One region of the Massilia sp. 2TAF26 genome, then DNA from elsewhere that is predicted to be linked to it. Evidence: predicted binding sites of a transcription regulator. Region 1 holds the regulator's gene; each other region holds the start of a gene.
The links. Region 1 encodes LexA, which represses DNA repair genes until DNA is damaged. Its sites were predicted from a motif close to ACTGTATNNNNATACAGT; they were not measured.
Positions count from the first base shown of each region.

Region 1 (4,606 bases):
GAACCGAACAGACGGCCGTCCACGCCAGCTTTCTGGGCGATGGTGATGGTCATGCCGTTCAGCTTGTCGCCCTGGCCTTGAGCGGCTGCCAGTTTCTCGGCGGCTGCTTTTTCCAGTTCGGCGCGCTTGACTTCGAACTCGGCCACGGCCGATTCGGTTGCACGGCGGGCTTTCTTTTGCGGGATCAGGAAGTTACGTGCGTAACCGTCCTTGACCTTGACGACGTCGCCCAGGTTGCCGACGTTGACGACTTTTTCCAGCAGGATGACTTGCATATTATTCTCCAGTATACGTGTCGTGACCGACGATTAAGCGTTGTGCAGGTCGGTGTACGGCAGCAGGGCCAGGTAGCGGGCGCGCTTGATGGCGGTGTCCACTTGGCGCTGGTAGTGCGCCTTGGTACCGGTCAGGCGTGCCGGCATGATCTTGCCGTTTTCCTGGACGAAATCCTTCAGGGTGTCGACGTCTTTGTAGTCAACCTGTTCCACGCCTGCAGCGGTGAAGCGGCAGAACTTCTTGCGCTTGAACAGCGGGTTCTGCTGTTTACGCTTCAGTTTTTCCTTGGCTTTGTTTTTGTCGAACTTTTTACCGAATGCCATTTTAGGCTCCTGTATCTATCTAAATGAAATCAATGATGTGAAACACCAGGGCTTTGCTGTTGCGGTTCTTCCTGGCCATGAACCCTCGAAACTCGTAGACGGCACCGAGTTCGGCGTCGGCAAATCGCTTCGAAACATCGCCCGCGGCCAGCGCGGTGATCTCGAATTCGACCTGCCTGGCAATCCCTGCTTCCACCTGCTGCGATCCATGTTGCAGGATGCCGCTGACGATGGGGATGCCGGCCGGGGTGTAGCGCAGGGCATCGCGTTCCGCGATGCTTGCGACCAGCAACAGCTCGTTCACTGCCCTTGCGCGCTTCTTTCTTAAGATTAAGAATTAAGCGGCTGCGGCCGGAGCAGCTGCCTGCTCGGCGCGATGGCTCTTGGCTGCGTCTTCGCGCTGCACCGATTTCATCATCGGCGACGGCGCGGTTTCGGCCTTCTTCATCTTGACGGTCAGGTGACGCAGCACGGCATCATTGAATTTGAATGCGGTTTCCAGCTCGACCAGGGTCTCGTTGTCGCACTCGATGTTCATGCAGATGTAGTGTGCCTTCGGCAGCTTCTGGATCTGGTAAGCCATTTGACGGCGGCCCCAGTCTTCGACGCGGTGGATGTTACCGCCGCGCGAGGTGACCGTGGTCTTGTAGCGCTCGATCATCGCCGGAACCTGCTCGCTCTGGTCCGGGTGGACGATAAACACGATTTCATAATGACGCATGCAACACTCCTTAAGGACGTTTAAACAAATGCCCACCTCGGCGTCAAGACGAGTGTGGGAAGGGAAAGCCCGACATTATAACCGCAAAAACGTCAAGAGCTCAATCGCCATTTCGAGGCCGCGTTGGCGGCCCGGCTTGCCTACCGAGCATCGGCTGTGCCCGGCAGGCAAAAAAAACCGGCAAATCGCACGGATTCCCCTTGCGCCCGGCGCAATACTGTACAAAAATACAGGGTATCGGGTTCGCCCCGCACTACCGCTCACCTACGAATTAATCTTTGACATGCTCAAGCTCACCGCACGGCAAGAACAGATCCTCAACCTGATCAAGGAAGCGATCGACAACACCGGTTTCCCGCCGACCCGCGCCGAAATCGCGCAGGAGCTGGGCTTCCGCTCGGCCAATGCGGCCGAGGAACACCTGCAGGCCCTGGCCCGCAAGGGCGCGATCGAAATCTCCCCCGGCACCTCGCGTGGCATCCGCCTGGTCGGCGCCGCAGCCGAACCCGCTCCGGCACCGGCAGTCCCGGCCGCCCTGCTGATGTCGCTGCCGCTGGTCGGCCGCGTCGCCGCCGGTTCGCCGATCCTGGCCCAGGAACACGTCGAGGCCACCTACTCGGTCGACCCGGCCATGTTTTCGAGCAAGCCCGACTTCCTGCTGAAGGTCAAGGGCTGGTCGATGCGCGACGCCGGCATCTGCGACGGCGACTTCCTGGCCGTCAAGAAAGTGGATTCGGCAAAGAACGGCCAGATCGTGGTCGCCCGCATCGGCGACGAAGTCACCGTCAAGCGCTACCGCAAGAGCGGCGGCACCATCGAACTGCTGCCGGAAAACCCGGACTTCTCCGTCATCACGGTCGATCCGCACACCGACGAGTTCGCGCTCGAAGGCCTGGCCGTCGGCCTGCTGCGCTCTTGGCACTGAGCTGGCACTAAGCCGGCACCGAGCCGGCACTAATTTTTGCCACTTGGCAAAATAAACGCCCCGCCCGGCTTGCGCCTGCGGGGCGTTTCTCATTCGGCGGACGGCTTACTTCGTGCCTGCGCCGTTATAGTTGTTCTTGCGCGCTTCCAGGTCCTTCTCGCGTTCGGGCGTCGGCCCGCTCTTGACGATCTCGTTGTGCTGGCTGACATAGGCGTCGGTGGCGTCGCGCCAGACCGTGAAGTCGGCCACGACCATCTTGGCGCTGATCCTGGCGTCTTCCGACAGCCCCTCCTGCACCGCGTCCAGGTGCTTGCTTGCCGTCTCGTATTCGGCCTTGGTCATCAGTTTACGGATGTCCTCGGGAATACGCTTGCTCAGCGGGGTGACCGCATTCAGGTGCTCGGCATAGCGGTTGTAGCAATCCTGCCAGGTCTTCATCTTCGCGCTGTAGCGGTCGATCTCCTCGGTCTGGCGCGACACCGCCGGGAAGCGCGGCGCCGGGCAGCGGTACTCGTCGGTACGGACATCCGAGCCGTCGTATTTCGTCATCCAGTAGTCGATGTCGGCGCGGCGGACCTCGCGCTGCTTCATCATCTCGAGCGAGGCGATGGCGACGGCATTGCCTTTGGCCGCCGCCTTGCGGAACCAGGCGGTGGCCTTGTCCATGTCGATGGCGCCGGCTTCGCCGTAAAAATACATTTCGCCCAGGTGCTGCTGGGCCGTGACGTTGCCGGCATTGGCCAGCCTGGTGTACTTCTGCAGGGCTTCTGGATAAGCCTTCTTGGCGAACAGGGCGTCGGCATCGGCCAGCTCGTCGGCACGGACGGAGCCGGCCGCCAGCAATGCGACGCATAACAGGAGAGTCTTCATGGAAAAGAGCTGTGAAGCAGGGCTGTGAAAAAGAAATTTATCATACCCCCACAGCCCTGCCAGCTCAACAATCCTTACTTGTTGCCGCCCCACGAACGCTGCGGACGCGGCGCCTGCTCCCCCATTTTACGCAGGTAGGAATCATTGGCTTCCCGTGCGTGCTGTTGCTCGTCGTTATGGCGGCGCTTGTCGTCCTCGGTCCTGGCGTTCGCCTCGTTGACAAACTTTTCGGTGGCCGCGTACCAGGCGTCACGGTCGCCGGCAAAGGCCAGCGCCTCGGCCTGGCGGCGCATGGCGGCGCCCGTCAGGGCATCGTTGACGCGGCCGGCCGCCTGCTCGGCCTCACGCGGACTCATCAACTTGAAGACGTCGGGCGGGATACGTTTGCTGCCTTGCGGCGCCTGCTTCACGTTGGCGACGAAATCGTTGTGGCAGGTTTCCCACTGGGCGATCTCGGCCTGGATGCGGTTAATTTCCTCATTGGTCCTGGAGACCACCGGAAGCTTCGGTATCGGGCAGGCAAACTTGCCCGATACCAGCTCCTCGCCCTTGTAGCCGCCGGTCCAGTAAGCCAGGTCGGCGGCGCGCTCCTCGCGCTGCTTCAGGATCGCCAAGGTCTCCTTCGCGCCGCCATGCCCGCCGGTGGCGGCCTTCTGCAGCCAGGCCTGCGACTTGCCCAGGTCGGGCGCGGTGCCGTTGCCATGCCAGTACATCTCGCCCAGGCGGAACTGCGCCTCGGCATTGCCGGCGTTCGCCAGCTTCGTCAAGATCGGCAAGGCCTTGTCGTATTCCTTCGCGCGCAAGGACTTTTCGGCATCGCCCAGATCGTCGGCCCGCGCCATCCCGGCGGCCAGCATCAGCACCGCAAATGCAAGTCGTTTCATCGTCGCTCCCGATACAAGCCTTATTTGCCGGTCGACGCGGGCTGGGCAAAGGTGGCGCCCTGCGTGACCCTGCGGTTGTATTCGTTGCTGGCATCGGCCGCGCGCCGGTTCTCGACGTCGAGCTGGCGCTTGTTCGCCTCGCTCTTGGCATTCGATTCCGCCACGAAGGACTGGGTTGCCGTGTACCAGGCGTCGCGCTCCGAGGTGAAATTCAGCGCCTCGGCCTGGCGGCGGCTGATCACGGCCACCGTGACGTCATCGATGCGGGAGGCGGCCTGCTCGGCTTCGTGCGGGCTCATCAGCTTGAGGATGTCGGCCGGGATGCGCTTGACGCCCGGCGGCGCCTGGTTCACGCCGGCCACGAAGTCGTTGTAGCAGGTTTCCCATTGCGCGATCGCGGTGCTGACCCGGTTGATGTCCTCATTGGTCTTCGACACCTGCGGGATCTTCGGCATCGGGCAGGCGTACTTGCCCGTCACCAGGTCATCGCCCTTGTAGCCGGTCCAGTAAGCCAGGTCGCCGGCACGCTGTTCGCGCTCCTTGAGGACCGCCAGCGACTCCTTCGCGCCGCCATGGCCGGACGCTGCGGCCTTCTGCAGCCAGGCCT
Region 1 covers NZ_JBFRFV010000044.1:15,378-19,983, reverse strand. Annotated here, with positions in the region: gene rplI (50S ribosomal protein L9) at 1-275, opposite strand, end outside; gene rpsR (30S ribosomal protein S18) at 309-599, opposite strand; gene priB (primosomal replication protein N) at 619-903, opposite strand; gene rpsF (30S ribosomal protein S6) at 937-1,320, opposite strand; gene lexA (transcriptional repressor LexA) at 1,604-2,245, shown strand; gene AB4Z32_RS26055 (tetratricopeptide repeat protein) at 2,351-3,115, opposite strand; gene AB4Z32_RS26050 (tetratricopeptide repeat protein) at 3,190-3,999, opposite strand; gene AB4Z32_RS26045 (tetratricopeptide repeat protein) at 4,020-4,606, opposite strand, start outside.

Region 2 (4,606 bases), on a different contig from region 1:
AGAAGGCCAGGTAGTTGCCGGGATGTTGCGCGTACTGCTGCGCCATCAGGTCGGCGATCGGCGCCAGCGAGGCCTTGCGATGCTGGTAGCGCGTCGAGATCCCGCGCGCCACCTCGACCTTCAGCTGGCTGGCGACGAAGGGCGAGTCGACGTCGATCCAGGCCGTGTGCTCGGGCATGCCGAGCAGGTCGGCGAAATAATGCCAGGGACTCAGGGTGGCCGAGAACAGGGTGGTCGAATGGGCCAGTTCGAAGCGCGGCTTCAGGAAGGGCGCCGGCACCAGGTTGCGGATGGCGAGCACGGTGTCCCTTTGGTCCGCGCGCGTGAGGTCGAACATGGAGTGCTCGCCGAAGCTCTCGGCCAGGCGCAGGAACTGCAGGGCGTCGAAGTAGAACTCCTGCAGGGCCGGATCGAGCGCCGATCCCGCCATGTGTTCCGCGAGGTGCTCCGTGATTGCGCTGGTGGCGTTCTGCAGGCTGTCCAGCAGCTTCTGCGGGATGGCCTCCAATACCTGGTAGGGCAGGGGCGCGGACTTCCCCGCGTCAAGCCAGGCACGCCCGAGCTTTTCCAGCGGCTTCTGCACGCCGGCTGGGGCCACGGCACGGGCCGCGCGCAGGCTGCCGCGCGCCAGCGAGGCGCTGTACATGCCGCGCGCGCGCGAGACCAGGTTGTGGGCCTCGTCGGCCAGCACGCTGACCCGCCAGCCGCGTTCCAGCGCCAGCGCGTACAGCATGGCGCCGCCGTCGAACCAGTAGTTGTAGTCGCCGACGATCAGGTCGCTCCAGCGCGCCATCTCGCTGCCCAGGTAGTAGGGGCAGACATCGTGTTCGAGGCCGACGGTACGCAGGGCGTCGCGGTCCAGCAGCGGCGCGTCCAGGCATGCCGCGCGCGCGGCCGGCAGACGGTCGTAGAAGCCGCGCGCCAGCGGGCAGGATTCGCCGTGGCAGGCCTTGTCCGGATGCTCGCAGGCCTTGTCGCGCGCGGTCAGTTCCAGCACCCTCAAGGGCATCGTGGCGCCGGCTTTCAGCGTCGCCGCCGCATCCAGGGCAAGGCGGCGTCCCGGCGTCTTCGCGGCCAGGAACAGCAGCTTGTCGATGTTCTCCTTCGGCGCCGCCTTCAGGGCCGGGAACATGGTGCCGAGGGTCTTGCCGATGCCGGTCGGGGCCTGGGCCAGCAGGCAGCGCTTGGCGGCGTTGGCGCGGAACACGGCTTCGGCAAGCTGGCGCTGGCCCGGGCGGAAATCCGCGTGCGGAAAGCGCATGTTCGTGAGGGCCGCGTTGCGTCCTTCGCGGTGGCGCATCTCCTGTTCGGCCCAGGCGATGAAGCGGCCGCAATGGTCGTCGAAGATGGCTTTCAGCTCGGCGCGGGTGCGGGTCTCGCGCAGCACGGTCTCGTGCTGGTTGCCGATGTCGAAGTAGACCAGGGCCAGGTTCACCGCCTCAATGTCGAGCTGTTCGCACATCAGGTGGCCGTAGATGCGCAGCTGGGCCCAGTGCAGGTGGCGGTGGTTGTCGGGGATGCTGTCGAAGCGGCCGCGGAAGGTCTTCACCTCCTCGATCAGGTTCTGGTCGGTGTCGTAGCCGTCGGCGCGGCCGCGCACGTGCAGCAGGCCGTAGTCGCCCGCCAAGCCGACTTCGGCGCGGTAATGCTCGCCGCGCCGCGACGCCACCACGGCGTGGCCGGCGATGCCTTCGAGGGCGGTCGGCGAGGGCGTGAAGCGCAGGTCGAGGTCGCCCTGCTTGGCGGTGAACTCGCACAGCGCCCGCACCGCCACCGTGTATCCTTTCGCGGCAGCGGTCAAGCCGCCTCCTGCCACTGCAGGTAGCACACCGTGACCGGCATGCCGTGCTCGGCGCAGAAGTCGATCCAGCGCAGCTGGTTGTCCTGCAGGCGGTCGCCGGGACCCTTCACTTCGATCATGTCGTAGCGGCCTTCGCCCGGCCAGAACTGGATCAGGTCGGGGAAGCCGGTGCGGTTGTCCTTCACGTCCTGCAGGATGCGGCGGAACCACAGCTTCAGGTGGGCGGCCGGGATGCAGCGCAGCGCCAGTTCGATGATCTCGCGGTCGAGCCAGTCCCAGGCCACGAAGGGCGACTGGATGCCGGCCTTGTCTTCCCAGGTGGCGAGGATGGCGTCGACGTGGCTGCCGTCGTCCAGGCGCGCCAGGCAGGCCTCGAACTCGCGCGCGCGGCGCTGGTGGAAGTCGGGGCTGTACAGGTCGGCCGGACCGCGGTGGAAGGGGTGGAAGAAGGCGCCGGGAATCGCCGCGAACACCGCCGGCCAGCACAAGAGGCCGAACAGGGTATTCGCCAGCGTGTTCTCGACGTAGTAGACCGGCGCTTCGTCGCGGTGCAGGTGGCCCAGCACCACGCCCTCGACCCGCCATTCTCCACTCGGGACGGGCAGGTTCAGGTCCAGCCGCGCGGCCTTGCTGGTGCGCCGCGCCTTCGGCGTGACGTGGCCTAGCTTGCGCGCCAGGCGCGGGCCGATGCGCAGCAGGTGCTGGCGCTCGGCTTCGTTTTCCGGCGCCTCGTTCGCCTGGCAGAACAGGGCATAAGCCTGGTCGAACTTCTCGTCCTTCTCCAGCACGCGCATGGCGCGCGAGCGGGCGCCGGGGAAGCGGCAGCCGGCATAGACGGCGTGGGCGGCCTCCCAATCCTTGTCCTTCTCGAGCTGCTGGCCGAGGCGGTACAAGAGTTTTTCGCGGCGGCTGTCCAGCCAGTCGTTGCCGAAGCTGTGGCGTGGCACTTCCTGCACCAGCTCGCGCAATTCCGGGGAGCCCGGCTCCAGCGTCTCGAAGCGTTCGCGGCAGGCGTGCAGCTGCAGGTAATGTTCGATGTCCTGGCGCGAACGGAAGCCGCGCGAGGCTTCCGAAAATTCCACCTGCTCGTAGCGGAACAGGCCGAGGTCGGACAGCACGAACTCGGTCCAGTCCTGGTGCAGGTTGCCGAAGAAGAGCAGGCGCAGGCGGTCGCACAGCGCCTTCACGGCGATCGAAAACAGGGTGTCCTTCGAACCGGGATACCACTGCGAGAAGGGGCGCGCTTCGGCATGCCCGTCGCGCAGCGCTTCCAGCTGCTGGTCCTTGCGCGCCGCCTTCAGCGGCGCCGTCAAGCCGAAGGCCTCGACGATCTCGGGCTTGACCAGCAGTTCGAACAGCTCGGCGATGTCCAGCACCGGATCAAGGGCGATCCAGCCGGTCGGCAGCAGCGCCTCGGCGGCCGCGAGCGGGCAGCCGATCTCCGGATAGTTCATCTTCGAGGCACGGAACAGGCTGCCCTTGCGCATCACCATGCGCACGAACAGGGCCTGGGAAGGGCGGGGCAGCTGGGCGAAGGCCTGGATGAAGGCTTGCTCGCCGTCGTCGAGCAGATCGGCGTAGCGCTGGGCGATCCAGTCGAGGACGCGCTGGAAATTATCCAGATAATAAAACTCGTTTTCCAGAACCCTGTTCATGTCGCACCATACTGTGGCTTTGTACAGTATAGCGACGCGGCATGACTTTACCCAGCCATTGTGTGGCTTTTTTACCGCGGCGTGCTCTTTTGCCAAGCTTGCTAAGGCTTGCTGGCGGCGTCCTCTGCTTCCTGGCGCTTGCTGGCGTGCTGGATGATGGCCGAGATCAGGGCGACGTCGGTATCGACCGCGTCCTGGGCCGGTTTGGCGGACGGCGCCTGGCGGCCGCGGCGCGTTTCGGCGTGGGCAGGCGCCCTGGCCGCCACGGTCCGCGGCGCCGGTTTGGCAGCGGCGTGGGCGGCCAGGCGTGGCGGATCGCGCTGGGCGTCGCGCGGGGCGATGCGTCCCGCGTGCTGCTGCGGCGGCAGCGTATGTACCGGGGCCGGCGCCGGCGCGTCGGTCACGGGCGCGGGGGCGACCTCGACGACGGTCGCGCCGCCGGCCGGCAGGGTCTCCGCCAAGGGTTCGGCGGCGCCTGTCCTTCCGGGCGCTGGGAGCGCCGGGGCAGGCGGCGCGGCGACGGCGGCGGCCGACTTGCCCTCCGCGCCGGCACCGGCCAGCGCGGCAGCGGTCGGGGAGGGCGCGCCGCCATCCCCCGCCAGCCAGGCCAGCGTGCCGACCAGGCCGACCACCAGCACGCCGGCGGTCCCGTACCAGAACAGGGCCGGCATGCGCCGCAGGCAGCGCAGCATGCGCTGCGGCAGTCCGGCTGACTCGTGGCGGTCGAGCATGGCGAGAATATTGATCTCGTTCGCCGAGCGCCGCGTCGAGGACATCAGGTTCGGACGCCGCGAGCCGGATTGATCTTCATCTGTAGGGCGCACCGTGTACCTCCTAAGATTGGACACCAATGCCAATTAGAAACAAACCGGAGAAGCGGATGCTGATCTTCCAGGTCTTCGACAAGGGCGTGCTGGACGATGCCGAAGGCCGCCAGATCGACTTCCGCAACACCATCATCATCCTGACCTCGAACGCGGCCTCCCCGCAGATCATGCAGGCCTGCCTGAACAAGCCGGCGGCCGAGCGCCCGACGCCGGAGCAGTTGTCGGAACTGATCCGGCCCGGCCTGATGAAGCACTTCAAGCCGGCCTTCCTCGGGCGCCTGACGGTGGTGCCGTTCTATCCGATCGACGACGAGGTCCTGGCC
Region 2 covers NZ_JBFRFV010000001.1:430,599-435,204, reverse strand. Annotated here, with positions in the region: gene AB4Z32_RS02065 (ATP-dependent DNA helicase) at 1-1,801, opposite strand, end outside; gene AB4Z32_RS02060 (VRR-NUC domain-containing protein) at 1,798-3,456, opposite strand; gene AB4Z32_RS02055 (hypothetical protein) at 3,558-4,280, opposite strand; partial or broken gene AB4Z32_RS02050 (AAA family ATPase) at 4,340-4,606, shown strand, end outside.
Region 2: the regulator LexA is predicted to act here: its motif matches at 3,467-3,484, upstream of AB4Z32_RS02060 (VRR-NUC domain-containing protein).

Region 3 (4,606 bases), on a different contig from region 1:
GCCACACTTCGCGGGCGCGGGCAATTTCGGTTTCCTTCAAGCCGGACTTGAGCTCGTCGAGTTCTTCGCCCTTCACGCCGTGCTGCTGGAGTTCCGCCAGCACGCGGCTGTTGCCGTAGCGGCCGGCACGGCGGTGCACCAGAGACTCGGCGAACCTTTCCTGCGACAGCCAGTTGTTCTTTTCGAGGAAATCGAGGAGGGCTTCGACGTCGTCCCCCTCCTCGGCATAGCGAGACAGCTTGCGCCCCAGCTCGATCCGGCTGTGCTCGCGCGTCGACAGATACTTCAACGCACGAGCCTTGAGACTCAGGACCTGTTTCACTGAGACGCTATCGAAGATTACTCTTCGCCGACAGCGGTCAGCTCGGCCGCACCGGCGCCGTCACCGGCAGCGACCGGCGCCAGTTCGCGCACGCCCAGGGCGGCGCGGACCTTGTTTTCGATCTCGCGGGCCAGGGCCGGGCGCTCGCGCAGGTAGATACGCGCATTGTCTTTACCTTGACCGATGCGTTCGCCACCGTAGCTGTACCAGGAGCCCGACTTCTCGACGATCTTGTTATCCACGCCCAAGTCGATGATCTCGCCTTCGCGGGAAGTGCCTTCGCCATACAGGATGTCGAAGTGGGCTTCCTTGAACGGAGGAGCGATCTTGTTCTTGACGACCTTGACCTTGGTTTCGTTACCGATCACCTCGTCGCCGGCCTTGATCGAACCGGTACGGCGGATGTCCAGACGCACGGAGGCGTAGAACTTCAACGCGTTACCGCCGGTCGTGGTTTCCGGGCTGCCGAACATGACGCCGATCTTCATACGGATCTGGTTAATGAAGATCACCAGGGTGTTCGTACGGTTGATCGACGCGGTCAGCTTGCGCAGCGCCTGCGACATTAGACGGGCTTGCAGGCCCGGCAGCGAATCACCCATGTCGCCTTCGATCTCGGCGCGCGGGGTCAGTGCCGCCACCGAGTCGATGACCACCATGTCGACGCTGCCCGAACGCACCAGCGCATCGGTGATTTCAAGCGCCTGCTCGCCGGTGTCCGGCTGCGAGATCAGCAGTTCGTCCAGCTTGATGCCCAGCTTCTGCGCATAGGTGACGTCCAGCGCGTGCTCGGCGTCGATGAAGGCGCAGGTGCCGCCCATTTTCTGCATCTGGGCAATGGTTTGCAGGGTCAGCGTGGTTTTACCCGACGACTCCGGACCGTAGATCTCGACGATACGGCCGCGCGGCAGGCCACCGACGCCCAGTGCGATGTCCAGGCCCAGCGAGCCGGTGGACACGGTTTGTACTTCCTCGACCGGCGCATTGGTGTCCATGCGCATGACCGAGCCCTTGCCGAATTGCTTTTCGATCTGCGCGAGGGCTGCTGCCAGCGCCTTGCCCTTCTCTGCTGCGTTTACTGCGGATTTTTTATCGTCCATGATTTACTTTCAGTCCTAGAGTGAACCAAGATAGGGACCGCTCGCGCGATATCAATAGGAAGTACTGTATAAAATCCCAGTGGTTTTGGCAAGCGATATTTACCGCCATTTGATCAATTCGACATGTTGCGAGATATCAAACACAATATGCGGGTAAGCTAGGCTCAAACGACAAAACCAGGGGGAGATCATGCGTATTTTACTAGCGGAGGATGATAGCGTACTTGCCGATGGCCTGACGCGCTCCCTGCGCCAGTCCGGCTACGCGATCGACTGCGTGAAGAACGGCCAGGATGCCGACACCGCACTGTCGACCCAGGAATTCGACCTGCTGATCCTCGATCTCGGCCTGCCGAAGCTGTCCGGGCTCGACGTGCTGCGACGCCTGCGCGCGCGCGGTTCGCTGCTGCCGGTGCTGATCCTCACCGCCGCCGACTCGATCGAGCAGCGCGTGGGTGGCCTCGACGCCGGCGCCGACGACTACATGGCCAAGCCCTTCGCCCTCTCCGAGCTGGAGGCGCGGGTGCGCGCCCTGACCCGGCGCGGCCAGGGCGGCGGCTCGACCGTGATCCGCCACGGCCCGCTGGTGTACGACCAGGTCGGGCGCAGCGCCTACATCGACGACCAGATGCTGGACCTGTCGGCGCGCGAGCTGGGCCTGCTCGAGATCCTGCTGGCGCGCACCGGCCGCCTGGTGTCCAAGGAACAGCTGGTCGACCACCTGTGCGAATGGGGCGAGGAAGTGTCGAACAACGCCATCGAAGTCTACGTGCACCGCCTGCGCAAGAAGATCGAGACCGGCGGCATCCGCATCGCCACCGTGCGCGGCCTGGGCTACTGCCTGGAGCGCTATTCCGACAGCGCACGCAAGGCGCAGGCCGCCGGCAGCGGCAAGTAAGGCGGCGGGCAAGGCCGGCACATGAGGTCCCTCAAGCGGCGCGGCGCCGGCATCATCGCGCCCGAATCCGGCCCCGGTTCGACCTTCGATCCCGTGTATGTTCCTCCGCGGCCCGAGCCCGAGGAGAGCATGCAGCATTCGCTGTTCGGCGAGATCCTCGACTGGATGCTGGCCCCGCTGCTGTTGCTGTGGCCGATGAGCATCGCCATCACCTACCTGGTCGCGAAATCGATCGCCAACCAGCCCTTCGACCATGCGCTCGAAGACAGCGTCACCGTGCTGGCCCAGCAGGTCAAGGAAGTAAACGGCAAGGTGGTGGCGCTCCTGCCCGGCAGCGCGCGCGACTTCCTGCGTGCCGACGACGTCGACAGCGTCTACTTCCAGATCACGGGACCGCGCAACGAAGCCGTCGACGGCGACCGCGAATTGCCGCTGCCGCCGCTGGATGACGCCGAACGCAGCGGCCGCGTTCACTTCCGCAACGAGAGCCTGCACGGCACCCCGGTGCGGGTCGCCTATGCCTGGGTCAACCTGCAGCCCCTGCCCGACCCGGGAACGGGCGTCAGCGGCGAACCGCGCCTGGCCCTGGTGCAGGTGGCGGAAACCCTGGAAAAGCGCGCCCAGCTCGCCAACGAGATCATCAAGGGCGTGATCCTGCCGCAGTTCATCATCCTGCCGGTGATCCTGGCCCTGGTCTGGTTCGCGCTGTCGCGCGGCCTGTCGCCGCTGGCCCAGCTGCAGGAACGGATTCGCGCGCGGCCACCGGACGACCTGTCGCCGATCGATTCGCGCCAGGTGCCGGAAGAGATCTCGCCGCTGGTGGGTTCGCTGAACGACATGCTGGCGCGCCTGGCGCACACCATCGACGCCCAGAAGCGCTTCATCGCCGACGCCGCGCACCAGATGAAGACCCCGCTGGCCGGCATGCGCATGCAGTCGGAACTCGCCCTGCGCCAGATCGATCCGGACGAGATCCACCGCTCACTGGAGCAGCTGGCCAAGAGTTCGGAATCGGCGACGCGCCTGGTCAATCAATTATTGGCGCTGGCGCGCGCGGAAAACCAGCCGCATGCCGGCCTGGCGCTGGAGCCGCTCGACCTCGCGCTTCTGGCGCGCAGCGTGGTGCTGGACTGGGTGCCGGCCTCCTTCGCCCACGAGATCGACCTCGGCTACGAAGACCCGGACGGACCGCTGGAGATCCTGGGGGACGGCATGATGCTGCGCGAGCTGCTGTCGAACCTGATCGACAATGCGCTGCGCTATACCCCGCCGGGCGGCAGCGTCACCGTCCGCGTGCGCAGCGACGGCGGCCTGGCCCTGCTGGAAGTCGAGGACACCGGCCCGGGCATCGCACCGGGCGAGCGTCCGCGCGTGTTCGAGCGCTTCTACCGCATCCTCGGCAACAGTGCGTCCGGCTCCGGCCTGGGCCTGGCAATCGTGCGCGAGATCGCGCAGCAGCACGGCGCCGAGATCGAGATCTTCTACAACCCGCGCAGCACCAGCAAGAAATACCCGGGCAGCCTGTTCCGGCTAACCTTCCCGCCACCACCCGCCCCACCCGATCCCGATGCAGACTGACAGCGTTCTTCCTCCTTCCCCGCCGCCGCGCGAGCGCATCCTCGCCGCGCGCGCCATGCACTGGTCGCGTGCGCGCAGGCTGATCCTGGTCCTGCTGGGGATCTGGCTGGCGACCGGCTTCGGCACCGTGTTCTTCGCGCGCGACCTGGCTCACATGTCGGTGTTCGGCTGGCCGCTGTCCTTCTACCTGGCGGCCCAGGGCGCGACGCTGATCTACCTGGCCATCATCGGCGTCTACGCCTGGCGCATGCGGATCCTCGACCGCGAGTTCGCACGCATGCTCAGGGACGGCGCGTGAGCATGGGCGGCAAAAACAAGCATCGCAGCTACTTCCAGCGCCTGGCGCGCTACTACCTGTGGTTCACGGCCTGCCTCGGCCTGTTCCTGGCGGCGCTGGCGATCCTCGAAAACGAAGGCATGCCGCGCCAGTGGATCGGCTACCTGTACATGTTCGCCACCATCGTGCTGTACGCGATCATCGGCGTGGTGGCGCGCACCTCGAACGTCTCCGAATACTACGTGGCCGGACGGCGGGTGCCGGCCCTGTTCAACGGCATGGCGACCGCCGCCGACTGGATCTCGGCGGCCAGCTTCATCAGCCTGGCCGGCACGCTCTACCTGCACGGCTTCGACGCCCTCGCCTACGTGATGGGCTGGACCGGCGGCTACTGCCTTGTGGCGCTGCTGATCGCGCCCTACCTGCGCAAG
Region 3 covers NZ_JBFRFV010000031.1:24,709-29,314, reverse strand. Annotated here, with positions in the region: gene recX (recombination regulator RecX) at 1-322, opposite strand, end outside; gene recA (recombinase RecA) at 340-1,422, opposite strand; gene AB4Z32_RS23395 (response regulator) at 1,613-2,320, shown strand; gene AB4Z32_RS23390 (sensor histidine kinase) at 2,342-3,898, shown strand; gene AB4Z32_RS23385 (DUF4212 domain-containing protein) at 3,888-4,196, shown strand; gene AB4Z32_RS23380 (sodium:solute symporter family protein) at 4,199-4,606, shown strand, end outside.
Region 3: the regulator LexA is predicted to act here: its motif matches at 1,486-1,503, upstream of recA (recombinase RecA).